2 regions of the Streptomyces sp. SLBN-8D4 genome follow, and region 2 is predicted to be linked to the other one. Evidence: riboswitches for the same ligand, from Rfam matches in the RefSeq annotation. Region 2 holds a riboswitch; the other holds the start of a gene.
What was found. A riboswitch is a leader RNA that binds a small molecule or an ion and turns the genes downstream of it on or off. The one in region 2 is predicted to bind cobalamin.

Region 1 (5,775 bases), 4.1 Mb from region 2:
GCGTCGGCGCCGAAGCCCCCCCTCCGATGTCGCAGCGTCCAGCCACCGGTACGCGGCCATGTAGTGGTGCGACGGCGGCATGTCCGGGTCGTGGTAGATCGCGATCGGGTTCTCCCCGAAGCCGCGCGGCGGCTGGATCATCACCACGACGTTCCCGAACTGGAGGGAGGCCAGCACGATGTCGTCCCCGTCGACGTACAGCGAGCCCGGCGGCTCGCCCCACGCGTCCAGCATGGCCTGACGCAGCTCCGGGTCCAGCCGGTCGAACCACGCCCGGTAGTCGGCGAGCGGTACGCGCGCGGGGGCGGAGGCCAACTGGTCCTCGGTCAGCCACTCGACGTCGTGCCCGCCGGCCTCGATGAGCCGGTGGATCAACTCGTCGCCGCCGGAGGGGTACCCCTCCACGGCGTACCCGGCGTCCCTGAGCGCGTCCAGCACCCGCACCGCCGAGGCGGGCGTGTCGAGCCCCACCGCGTTGCCGACCCGCGAGTGCTTGGTCGGATAGGCGGTGAAGACCAGCGCGAGCTTCTTCTCGGCGTTCGGCTTGTGCCGCAACTTCGCGTGCCGTACGGCGATCCCGGCGACCCGCGCGGCCCGCTCCGGGTCGGCCACGTACACCGGGACGTCGTCGGGGCCCTGCTCCTTGAAGGAGAACGGCACGGTGATCAGCCGTCCGTCGAACTCCGGGATCGCGACCTGCATGGCCGCGTCCATGGGGGAGAGGGCCGCGTCGGACTCGTCCCAGGCGGCCCTGGACGTCGTGAGGCAGAGCCCCTGCAGCACGGGCACGTCGAGGTCGGCCAGCGCCCCGACGTCCCAGGCCTCCTCGTCCCCGCCGGCCGAGGCCTGCGAGGCGTGGGTGCCGCCGGCGGCGAGGACGGTGGCGACGAGGGCGTCGGCCCCGGCGAGGATCTCGTAGAGCCCGGCGTCGGCTCCGCGCAGCGAACCGCAGTAGACGGGAAGGGCGTTGGCGCCCTTCGCCTCGATCGCCTCGCACAGGGTGTCCACGAAGCCGGTGTTGCCGCTGAGTTCATGGGCCCGGTAGAAGAGCACACCGACGGTCGGCCGGCCACTCTCCCGCGCGCAGGAGCCGTGGACGCCGTACTCCGGCATCTTCCGCGGCTCGACGAACCCCTCGCCGGTCAGCAGCACGGTGTCGGAGAGGAACCGGGCCAGTTCCTCCAGGTTCTCGGGGCCGCCCTCGACGAGGTACTTCAGCGCCTCCGCGACCACGCCCGCGGGCACGGACGACTCGGCCATCAACTCCGCGTCCGGCACGGTCTCGCCGCCGAGCAGCACGGTCGGGACACCGGAAGCCTTCAGCGCGGCGAGCCCGTCCTCCCAGGCCCGCTTGCCGCCGAGCAGCCGTACGACGGCGATGTCCGCGCCCTCGACCAGCGCGGGCAGCTCCTGCGCGACATCGACCCGGGTCGGGTTCCCGATCCGGTACGAGGCACCGGAAGCGGCCCGGGCCGCCAACAGGTCCGTGTCGGCGGTGGACAACAACAACACTGTGCTCATGCGGGCGCTCCCGGTGGAATGAAGGGCAGTCCTTGTGGCGCGCCGGACTCGATGAGCCGCCACAGCGCGTCCGTGTCCGCGTGCTGTTCGATCAGGTCGCCGAGCCGGTCGAGCTGCTCCTCGCGCAGCGCGGCGAACGAGGTGTCGGGGGCCGGTACGAACCGGCGGCCCGCGGCGGCCGCCACCTCCCGCAGGAAGGCCCGCCGGAAGCCGTCCGACTCCAGCGAACCGTGCCAGTGCGTGCCCCAGGTCTGGCCGACCCGGCAGCCGTCCAGGAAGGCGTCTCCGCCTTGGACTTCAGCGACCCCGTGATGGATCTCGTACCCCTCGACGTGCTCCCCGAGGGCTTCCCCCACCGGCCGGGTGAGGGTCTTCTCGCGGGCGAACCGCACCCGCACGGGAAGGACCCCGAGCCCCTCGACGTGCCCCTGCCGGCTCTCGACCTCGTCCTCGATGTGCTCGCCGAGGATCTGGAAGCCGCCGCAGACGCCGAGGACCGGCCGCCCTTCCGCGGCCCTTCGGACGAGGGCGTGGGCGAGCCCACGCTCGTGCAACCAGTCCAGCGCGCGGACGGTCCCCCGGGTCCCCGGAACGATGACGAGGTCGGCGTCGGCCAGTTCCTCCGGCCGGTCCACGAACCGCACGACGACACCGGGTTCGGCGGCGAGCGCGTCGACGTCGGTGAAGTTCGACATGAGCGGAATCGCGCACACGGCCACCCGCAGCACATCCTCGCCCACCGGGGCGGAGGCCTGGGAGTTCCGGACCCCCATCCCGTCCTCCTCGTCGATCCCGAGCCCGTGCCGGAAGGGCAGAACGCCGTAGGTGTGCCGCCCGGTGAGTCCGTGGAGCATGTCGAGCCCGGGTTCCAGCAGTGAGACGTCCCCCCGGAACTTGTTGACGAGAAACCCGGCGACGAGCGCCTGATCCTCGGGGCTGAGCAGCGCGACGGTCCCGAAGAACGAGGCGAAGACCCCACCGCGGTCGATGTCACCGACGACAAGCACCGGAATGCGGGCATTGCGGGCGATGCCCATGTTGACGATGTCGGTCCGCCGCAGGTTGATCTCGGCCGGGCTGCCGGCCCCCTCACAGATCACCGCGTCATACGTGCCCCGCAACTCGGCGAGACAGTCGAGCACGGTCCCGAGCAACTGCTGCTGCCGCCCCCCGTGATACCCACGAGCACTCAGCTCGCCCACAGGCTTCCCGAGCAGCACGACCTGGCTGCTCTGTTCGCCACCGGGCTTGAGCAGCACGGGATTCATCTGCGCGGTCGGCTCGACCCGGCAGGCCTGCGCCTGCATGGCCTGCGCCCGCCCGATCTCCGCGCCCTCCTTCGTCACGAACGAGTTGAGGGACATGTTCTGCGCCTTGAACGGCGCGACCTTCACCCCCTGCCGCACCAGCCACCGGCAGATCCCGGCGGTGACGACACTCTTGCCGGCGTCGGAGGTGGTGCCGGCGACCAGAAGACCCCCGCCACTCATGCCGTACGCCCCTTCACGAAGGCCCGCGCGGCGACACCGACGCCGAGCGCGAGCAGTCCGACGCGCCGCGACAGCCGTACCGCGCGCTCGATGTCGCGGGTGGCGACGGCGCGCCCCTCCTGATGCAGCACCGGCCGGTGCTCGACCCGCCCCGCGTACGACAGGGTCCCCCCGAGCCGGACCCCCAGCGCCCCCGCGAACGAGGCCTCCACGGGCCCGGCGTTGGGACTCGGATGCCGGTGCGCGTCCTCCCGCCAGGCCCGCACGGCACCCCGGGGACGGTCACCGGCCAGGGCGGCCAGTACGGCGGTCAGCCGCGCCCCCGGCCACCCGGCGAGGTCGTCGAGCCGGGCCGAAGCCCACCCGAAACGCCTGTACCGGGGCGACTTGTGCCCCACCATGGCGTCGAGCGTGTTCACGGCCCGGAACCCGAGCAGCCCCGGCACCCCGCCGACGGCACCCCACACGAGCGCCCCCACGACGGCGTCGGAGGTGTTCTCGGCGACGGACTCCACCACGGCCCGGGCGATCCCGTCAGCATCGAGAGCCTGCGGGTCGCGCCCACACAGATGAGGCAGCCGGTCCCGGGCCGCCTCGACGTCCCCGGCCTCCAGCGCCCGCCCGATGACCCGGGCCTCCCGCGCGAGTGAAGTCCCGCCCACGACGGCCCAGGTGGCGGCCGCGGTGAGCGCGACGGAAGCGGTACGGGACGGACGTACGACATGCTCCGCGACGGCCCCGAGCCCCAGGGAACCCCCCACGCACACGGCGGTGTGCAGCACGCCCCACCCGCGGTGGTCCCGCCACAGCACCCGCTCCACGGCACCGGCGGCCCGCCCGAACGCGGCGACCGGGTGCCCACGACGTGGGTCACCGAACAGAAGGTCACCGATCAGACCGGCGGCGGCGCCGTACGCGAAAACGCGATCGGCACGCATCGGGTCAGCCGATCGCGGGGTCGTTCAAGTGCCTGGTAGCGCTGGTGGATCGGCAGGCGAGCATCGCGTCATGTCCTCACTCAGGGTGTCCGCGCCCTGGTTCGACGAGTCCGGCGGCGAGAGTTCCTGGCTCCCGGGGGTGTCTACCCCGGTGACAGTGGCGGGACCGCGCCGGATTCGCACCGGCTTCCTCTCCTGCCGCCGTATATGGCTCCGGCAGTCCACCACGGGCCTTCGAGACCCGTCAACTTGCTGTTGACCTGCGGCGGGGGAGTGTGCAGAACCCCACACCGCCGGTCATGGAAGACGGCCGGGCGGGCACGGAACCTGCAGTTCCGTGCCCGCCCGGCCGTCGAGTGACGGGAGTGCCGTCAGGCCACGATCAGATAGATCCCGTACGCCACCGCAGCCGCGCACGCCGCGAAGCAGGCGTAGGCGCCGGTGACCGCGAGAGCGGCCGAGTCGCCCTGGGCCGTGGCCCGTTCCTGACGGGACAGGCCCATGATGCCGAGGGTGAACAGGGCCACGAGGCCCACGGTGACGACGAGGCTGACGCCGAAGACGGAGCCGAGTGCTTCCCAGTCGATCTTCATGGTGAGGCTGCTTCCTTAGTGCTGCGGGCTCAGACGGCGGCCGGCGGGGCGGCCGGTTCCGTCGTGACGGGCGGGGCCGGAATCGTGGCGGTGAGGTCCTCGGTCACTGTGCCCGTGGGCGGCGGGGTCACGGCTGCGATCGCCGTGGTCACCACGCCGGCCGGCTCGTCGGTCTCGTTGACGTTCGACGCGTCCACGACCTCGCGCCGCGAGATCTTCCAGATCGCCGCGCTGGAGGCGACGAGGAAGACCGCCACGACCGCCGTACCCCAGTCGCCGAGGTCCGTGACCGACTCGGCCAGGGCGCCCACCAGGGCCGCCGCCGGGAGCGTCAGGCCCCAGGCGACGAGCATGCGGGTGGCCGTCGACCAGCGGACGACCCCGCCCTTGCGGCCGAGGCCCGCGCCCATCACCGAACCGGAGACGGCGTGCGTGGTGGACAGGGAGAAGCCGAGGTGGGACGAGGCCAGGATGACCGTGGCCGCGCTGGTCTGGGCGGCGAAGCCCTGCTGCGGCTGAAGGTCGGTCAGGCCCTTGCCCATGGTGCGGATGATGCGCCAGCCGCCCAGGTAGGTGCCGAGCGCGATGGCGAGTCCCGCGGAGAGGATGACCCAGGTGGGCGGGTCGGAGTCGGGGGCGACGGCGCCGCCGGCGACCAGGGCGAGGGTGATGATGCCCATCGTCTTCTGCGCGTCGTTGGTGCCGTGGGCCAGCGAGACCAGTCCGGCCGAGGCGATCTGGCCGGTGCGGTAGCCCTTCGCGGCGGCCTTGCCGTCGGCCTTCTTGCCCAGCGAGTAGGAGAGCCGGGTGGCCAGCATGGCGGCGACGCCCGCGACGATCGGTGCCGCGATCGCCGGGATCAGGACCTTGGTGACGAGCGCGTCGCCGTGCACCGCGCCCATGCCCGCCGAGGCGATGGTGGCGCCGATCAGACCGCCCATGAGGGCGTGCGAGGAGCTGGAGGGCAGTCCCACCAGCCAGGTCAGCAGGTTCCAGAGGATCGCGCCGACCAGGGCGGCGAAGATGACCTCGGGACGGATGCCGGTCTCGTCGACGAGACCCTTGGAGATCGTGTTGGCGACCTCCACCGAGAGGAAGGCGCCCACAAGGTTCAGCACGGCGGACATGGCCACCGCGACCTTGGGCTTGAGTGCACCGGTCGAGATGGTGGTGGCCATCGCGTTGGCGGTGTCGTGAAAACCGTTCGTGAAATCGAACGCGAGTGCGGTGACA
Region 2 (5,775 bases):
CGGACCCCAGGTTGCAGACCGCCGTCTCCCCGTCGTCCGTGACCTCCAGGATCTCCGTGCAGAGGTTGGAGGAGTGCACGGTGTGGCCGGGCAGCGCCGTCTGGTTGGCCGTGCGGTTGGCGGCGTCCTTGAAGGTCATCCAGCCGTTGCCGGTCTGCGCGAGGGTGCGCATCATGCGCCCGTAGAGGTCACGGGCCGGGATGGTCCTGCGCGCGAGACCCGCCGCCTCGGCCTTGCGGTAGGCCGCGTCGAACTCCTCGCCCCACAGGTCGACCAGCTCGGGCACGTCGGCGGGCGAGAAGAGGGACCACTCGGCGTCCGCGTTCACCCGGCGCATGAACTCGTCCGGGATCCAGTGCGCGAGGTTCAGGTTGTGCGTACGGCGGGCGTCCTCACCGGTGTTGTCCCTGAGCTCCAGGAACTCCTCGATGTCCGAGTGCCAGGTCTCCAGATAGACCGCGGCCGCGCCCTTGCGCCGGCCACCCTGGTTCACGGCGGCGACCGAGGCGTCGAGGGTCTTCAGGAACGGGACGATGCCGTTGGAGTGCCCGTTGGTGCCGCGGATCAGCGAACCGCGGCTGCGGATACGGGAGTACGAGATGCCGATGCCGCCGGCATGCTTCGAGAGGTTGGCGACCTGGTGGTAGCGGTCGTAGATGGAGTCGAGCTCGTCCTTCGGGGAGTCGAGGAGGTAGCAGGACGACATCTGGGGGTGCCGGGTGCCGGAGTTGAAGAGGGTGGGGGAGGAGGGGAGGTAGTCGAGGCGGCTCATGAGCCGGTAGAGCGCGGCGACTTCGTCCAGGGCGTGGACGCCCGTTTTTGAATTGACCACAGTGTCCTCGGCGAGGCCGGACGCCACCCGGAGCATGAAGTGCTGGGGCGTCTCGATGACCTTGCGGGTGATCGGGTGGCGCAGGAGGTAGCGGCTGTACAGGGTGCGCAGCCCGAAGTAGCCGAAGCGGTCGTCGGCCTCGGTGTCGACCAGTGCGTCGAGCCGCTCGGCGTGGACCCGCACGAACTCGGCGGTCCGGTCGGCGATGAGGCCCTCGCGGTGGCCGACGGCGACCGACCCGGTGAACGAGGTGACGCCCTGTGAGGCGGCCTCGGCGGCGATGGAGACGGTCAGCAGCCGGGCGGCCAGCCTGCTGTAGGCGGGGTCCTCGGAGATGAGGCCGGCCGCCGCCTCGGTGGCCAGCTCGCGCAACTCCGCGATCCTCTCGGCGGAGGCCCCCCGCGCGGACCGGCCGCGCAGCGCGGCGGCGGCGACCCGCCCGGGGTCGGCGTCGGGGAGGTCGGCGGTCAGCGCGGTCAGGGTCCGCAGCAACGCGGTTCCGGGACCGTCCTCGTCCACCGGGGTGGTCGCTGAAGCCGGGTCGGCTGGCGCGATGGTCACGTGGGGCTCTCCCTCGCTGGGCACGGAGGCCTTGCGGAGGGCAGGGGGCAGCACACGAGCGCGCACGGCGTCGCGTCCACCGGCCCATTCCACGAGGCCCGGACGTCATGACACCCGGGCCGGTATGGCACGGGCACGCTGTCGACAGGTCCTCGGACTGACTCTCATGTGCGCTTATGCACGCATGAGTACACCGTTGCGGGACAGTTCCGGATTCGCACCGGATTCCCCTGCGGCGACAGCGAGCATGAGCATACATCTTGTGCCGGGTGGGAGAAGCAGGCCCATATGTTGTGTCGCGGCGACTTCAGAGCGTCAACTTGTACGTGAGAAGCGTGAAGTCGTCGCCGGGTATCGGCTTCCAGTCGCGCTCGGGGACGCGGACGAATCCGAGGCGTTCGTAGATGCGGTGGGCGCTGTGCATCGTGGGCTGGGTGCACAGGACGACGCCTGTGGCCGTGGCGGTCGCGCGGTCGACACAGGCCTGGACGAGGGCTTGTCCCACGCCTCTGCCGCGGGCCGCGTGAGCCACCGCGAGCATGCGGATCTCCGCCTCTCCGGGGCGGGCGAGGTCGGCCAGGGGGCCGCCGGAGGGGACGAAGGTGACTCCGCCGAGGATGTCGTCGTTCTCCGTGGCCACCAGGACGTCAGCGGCGGACGCCCTCTTGGCCACGTCCTTGAGTTCTTCGAAATACCAGTCGCTGTCACCGAACAGGAGAAGCCCGTCCTGGAGGTAGGCCTGGGCGGTGATCTCGCCGAGGCGTTCGTGGTCGGCGGGCACCGCGGGGCGAATCAGGAAGTCCATGCGGGTGAGTGTGCACGACGGGTACGACAACGGGCCGCCGGACGAGAACTCCGACGGCCCGTGCACACCGTGACTAGTGGGTCGTACTCGCGGTGGCCGGCGGGAGTTCCACTTCGACCCCCGGGTCGCCCGCGTCCGCCGTGTAGTCCTCCGGGCTGGTCTCGTCCACGCCGTCGGGGGCCTTCAGCGCCTTCAGTACGAAGGTCAGGACCACCGTGACGACGACGTTGAGCACGAACGCCGTCAGGCCGATGTAGCCGATCTCGCCGATGCCCGGGATCTCCTTCGCCGAGCCACCGAAGTGCTTCTGGGTCGGAGAGGCGACTCCGTACGCGGCGGCCGTGCCGTAGATCATGCCGACCGCCCAGCCTGCGAGCAGGGCCCAGCGGTGGAACCAGCGGGTGAACAGGCCGCCGACCAGGGCCGGGAAGGTCTGCAGGATCCAGATGCCGCCCAGGAGCTGGAAGTTGATGGCCACCGTCTTGTCCATGGTGAGGACGAAGACCAGGGCACCGACCTTCACCAGGAGCGAGACCAGCTTGGAGACCTTGGTCTCCTGCGCCGGCGTCGCGTCCGGCTTGATGAAGTCCTTGTAGATGTTGCGGGTGAAGAGGTTCGCGGCCGCGATCGACATGATGGCCGCAGGGACCAGCGCGCCGATGCCGATCGCCGCGAAGGCCACGCCCGCGAACCAGTCGGGGAACATGTCCTCGAAGAGCTGCGGGATCGCCAACTGAGGGTTGGTGACCTTGACCCCGGCCGCGATCGCCATGAAGCCGAGCAGCGCGAGCAGGCCCAGCATCAGGGAGTACAGCGGCAGGATCGTGGTGTTGCGGCGGATCACCTCACGGCTGCGCGAGGAGAGCGTCGCGGTGATCGAGTGCGGGTACATGAAGAGGGCGAGCGCGGAGCCCAACGCCAGCGTGGCGTAGGTCCATTGGCCCGCCTCCAGCGGAACCAGTCCGCCCGCCTTGGCCGCCGTGTACTTCTCGCTCGCCGCGCCGAAGACATCGTCGAAGCCGCCCAGCTTGATCGGGATGTAGATGATCGCCACCGCGATGACGATGTAGATCAGCGTGTCCTTCACGAACGCGATCAGCGCGGGGGCGCGCAGGCCCGAGGAGTAGGTGTAGGCCGCGAGGACACCGAACGCGATCAGCAGCGGCAGGTCCTTGACGAACCAGTTGGTGTTCTCGCCGCCGCCGACACCCATGACGTCGAGAACCGCCTGGATACCGACCAGTTGGAGCGCGATGTACGGCATGGTCGCGAGGATGCCGGTGACCGCCACCGCCAGCGACAGGCCCTTGGAGCCGAAGCGGCCGCGCACGAAGTCCGAGGTCGTCACGTACCCGTGCTTGTGGGAGACCGACCACAGGCGGGGCAGGAACGTGAAGATGAGCGGGTAGACCAGGATGGTGTACGGCACCGCGAAGAAGCCGGCCGCGCCCGCCGCGTAGATCGCCGCGGGCACCGCGACGAAGGTGTACGCCGTGTAGAGGTCGCCGCCCAGCAGGAACCAGGTGACCCAGGTGCCGAACGACCGGCCCCCCAGGCCCCATTCGTCGAGGCTGTGCTCGTTCTCGGCCTTGCGCCAGCGGGCGGCCAGGAAGCCCAGGACCGTGACGGCCAGGAAGAAGAGGATGAAGACGGTGAGAGCCACGCCGTTGACGCCGTCGTTCACTTGGTACCTCCCCGACGGGCGCGCTGGTCACGCTGCCAGAGCTGGTAGGCGGTCATCGTCAGCGCGGTGGAGATCAGCACCCACAGCATCTGGTACCAGTAGAAGAACGGGATGCCGATGAACGTGGGGTCGGCCTTGGCGTACGAGCCGACCCACAGCATCGCCACGAACGGGGCGAGCAGGCAGAGGGCGATGACCACCCGCATCGGTGTCACCGCCGGTGGTCTCACTTCAGGTGTGTCCGACATTCCGCGGCTCCGTCCCCTCGCTGATCACCTGTAACGCGCAGGCAATGTAGGTCACGGTGTCAGGTGAGCGGAAGACCTCGTCCGCATATCGGTATGTCGATTCTGTGAAGCACCGGCATCAGTACCGGCAGCAGCATCAGCAGCAGCGGAATCCCTGGCGGGGATCTCCTTCCTGACGGTCCGTCCTCATGCGCTCGAACGCCTTCCGCGTCGGCACCGGCGCCCGCGGGTGGTCCTTGCGCACATGGGCGACACAGCGGTCGTACGCTGACTCGTCGGTCAGTTCCCGGACGTACCAAGCGCACGGCCCTGAACGCCCGTCGCAGCGACCTCATCGCGCGCCTCCTCCTTCTCCGCGCGGGTCGGGACCAGCCCGGCCGTGGCCAGGATCCTCGACTCGACGTACGGCGCCTCGCTGAGCGTGGACAGTGCGGGACGGTGGACGTGCCGGACGCAGACCCGCAGGGCGTCGGCGATCACCACCACGATCAGCGGCGCGAGGACGGCCGTTGAGGAGGCGATGATCCAGACCGTGCCGGGAAGACAGCCCATCTGCGCGGCCAGTACCGGGCCGACGAGTGGACCGGCGCCCGCGATCGCGGCGAAGTGGTGGCCGAGCAGGGCGCGGCGGTCGGTGGGGTGGAAGTCGAAGCCGTTGTCGAGGCGTTCGGCCGGGGTGGCCCTGGTCGCGTCGACCTTCAGGACCTTGTACGCGATGAACTTCGCGTAGCAGCGGTGGCCGATCGCGTACGACCCGAGGGCGGCCGCGACCATCCAGGCGGCGGAGACGTCCTCGCCCCGGGCGAGCGCGAGCACGGACCAGCCGGCGGCGCCGACCAGGGCGACGAGGGTCCGGATGGGATGGTTCGGACGTTCGCGGTACGCACGGGGCGGTCCTCCCGTCCAGACGGAGCCGGGAGGACCGTAGAGCAGGAAGCGTGGTTGCGCTACAGGGCGTGCATCAGTCGACCGGCCTCTTCAGGCGGGCCACGAACTTGTACCGGTCGCCCCGGTAGACCGACCGCACCCACTCCACCGGCTCGCCCTTCTTGTCGAAGGAGTGGCGGGACAGCATCAGCATCGGCAGGCCCACGTCGGTGCCGAGCAGGCCGGCCTCGCGCGGGGTGGCCAGGGAGGTCTCGATGGTCTCCTCGGCCTCGGCGAGGTGGACGTCGTAGACCTCGGCCAACGCCGTGTACAGGGACGTGTACTTGACGAGGGACCTGCGCAGGGCCGGGAAGCGCTTGGCGGAGAGGTGGGTCGTCTCGATGGCCATCGGCTCGGCGTTCGCCATGCGCAGGCGCTCGATGCGCAGCACCCGGCCGCCGGCGGTGATGTCGAGGAGCTCGGCGAGCCGGTCGTCGGCGGTGATGTAGCCGATGTCGAGCAGCTGCGAGGTGGGTTCGAGGCCCTGGGCGCGCATGTCCTCCGTGTAGGAGGTGAGTTGCAGCGCCTGCGAGACCTTCGGCTTGGCGACGAAGGTGCCCTTGCCCTGGATGCGCTCCAGACGCCCCTCGACCACCAGTTCCTGGAGGGCCTGGCGCACGGTGGTGCGGGAGGTGTCGAACTCGGCGGCGAGCGTGCGCTCGGGCGGTACCGGCGTGCCGGGCGACTGGGTCTCCGTCATGTCGAGCAGGTGCTTCTT

Region 1: another riboswitch for cobalamin. It lies ahead of RKD20_RS34110 (cobalamin biosynthesis protein); the one in region 2 lies ahead of RKD20_RS15130 (ribonucleoside-diphosphate reductase subunit alpha).

What each region holds. Positions count from the first base shown of each region.
Region 1 covers NZ_JBMGQC010000001.1:7,508,500-7,514,274, forward strand. The annotation lists partial or broken gene cobN (cobaltochelatase subunit CobN) at 1-1,521, opposite strand, end outside; gene RKD20_RS34105 (cobyric acid synthase) at 1,518-3,011, opposite strand; gene RKD20_RS34110 (cobalamin biosynthesis protein) at 3,008-3,949, opposite strand; cobalamin riboswitch at 4,051-4,190, opposite strand; gene RKD20_RS34115 (hypothetical protein) at 4,321-4,542, opposite strand; gene RKD20_RS34120 (anion permease) at 4,572-5,775, opposite strand, start outside.
Region 2 covers NZ_JBMGQC010000001.1:3,425,879-3,431,653, reverse strand. The annotation lists gene RKD20_RS15130 (ribonucleoside-diphosphate reductase subunit alpha) at 1-1,393, opposite strand, end outside; cobalamin riboswitch at 1,520-1,648, opposite strand; gene RKD20_RS15125 (GNAT family N-acetyltransferase) at 1,701-2,198, opposite strand; gene mctP (monocarboxylate uptake permease MctP) at 2,272-3,882, opposite strand; gene RKD20_RS15115 (DUF3311 domain-containing protein) at 3,879-4,130, opposite strand; partial or broken gene RKD20_RS15110 (YbdD/YjiX family protein) at 4,267-4,465, opposite strand; partial or broken gene RKD20_RS15105 (carbon starvation CstA family protein) at 4,647-5,017, opposite strand; gene RKD20_RS15100 (GntR family transcriptional regulator) at 5,092-5,775, opposite strand, start outside.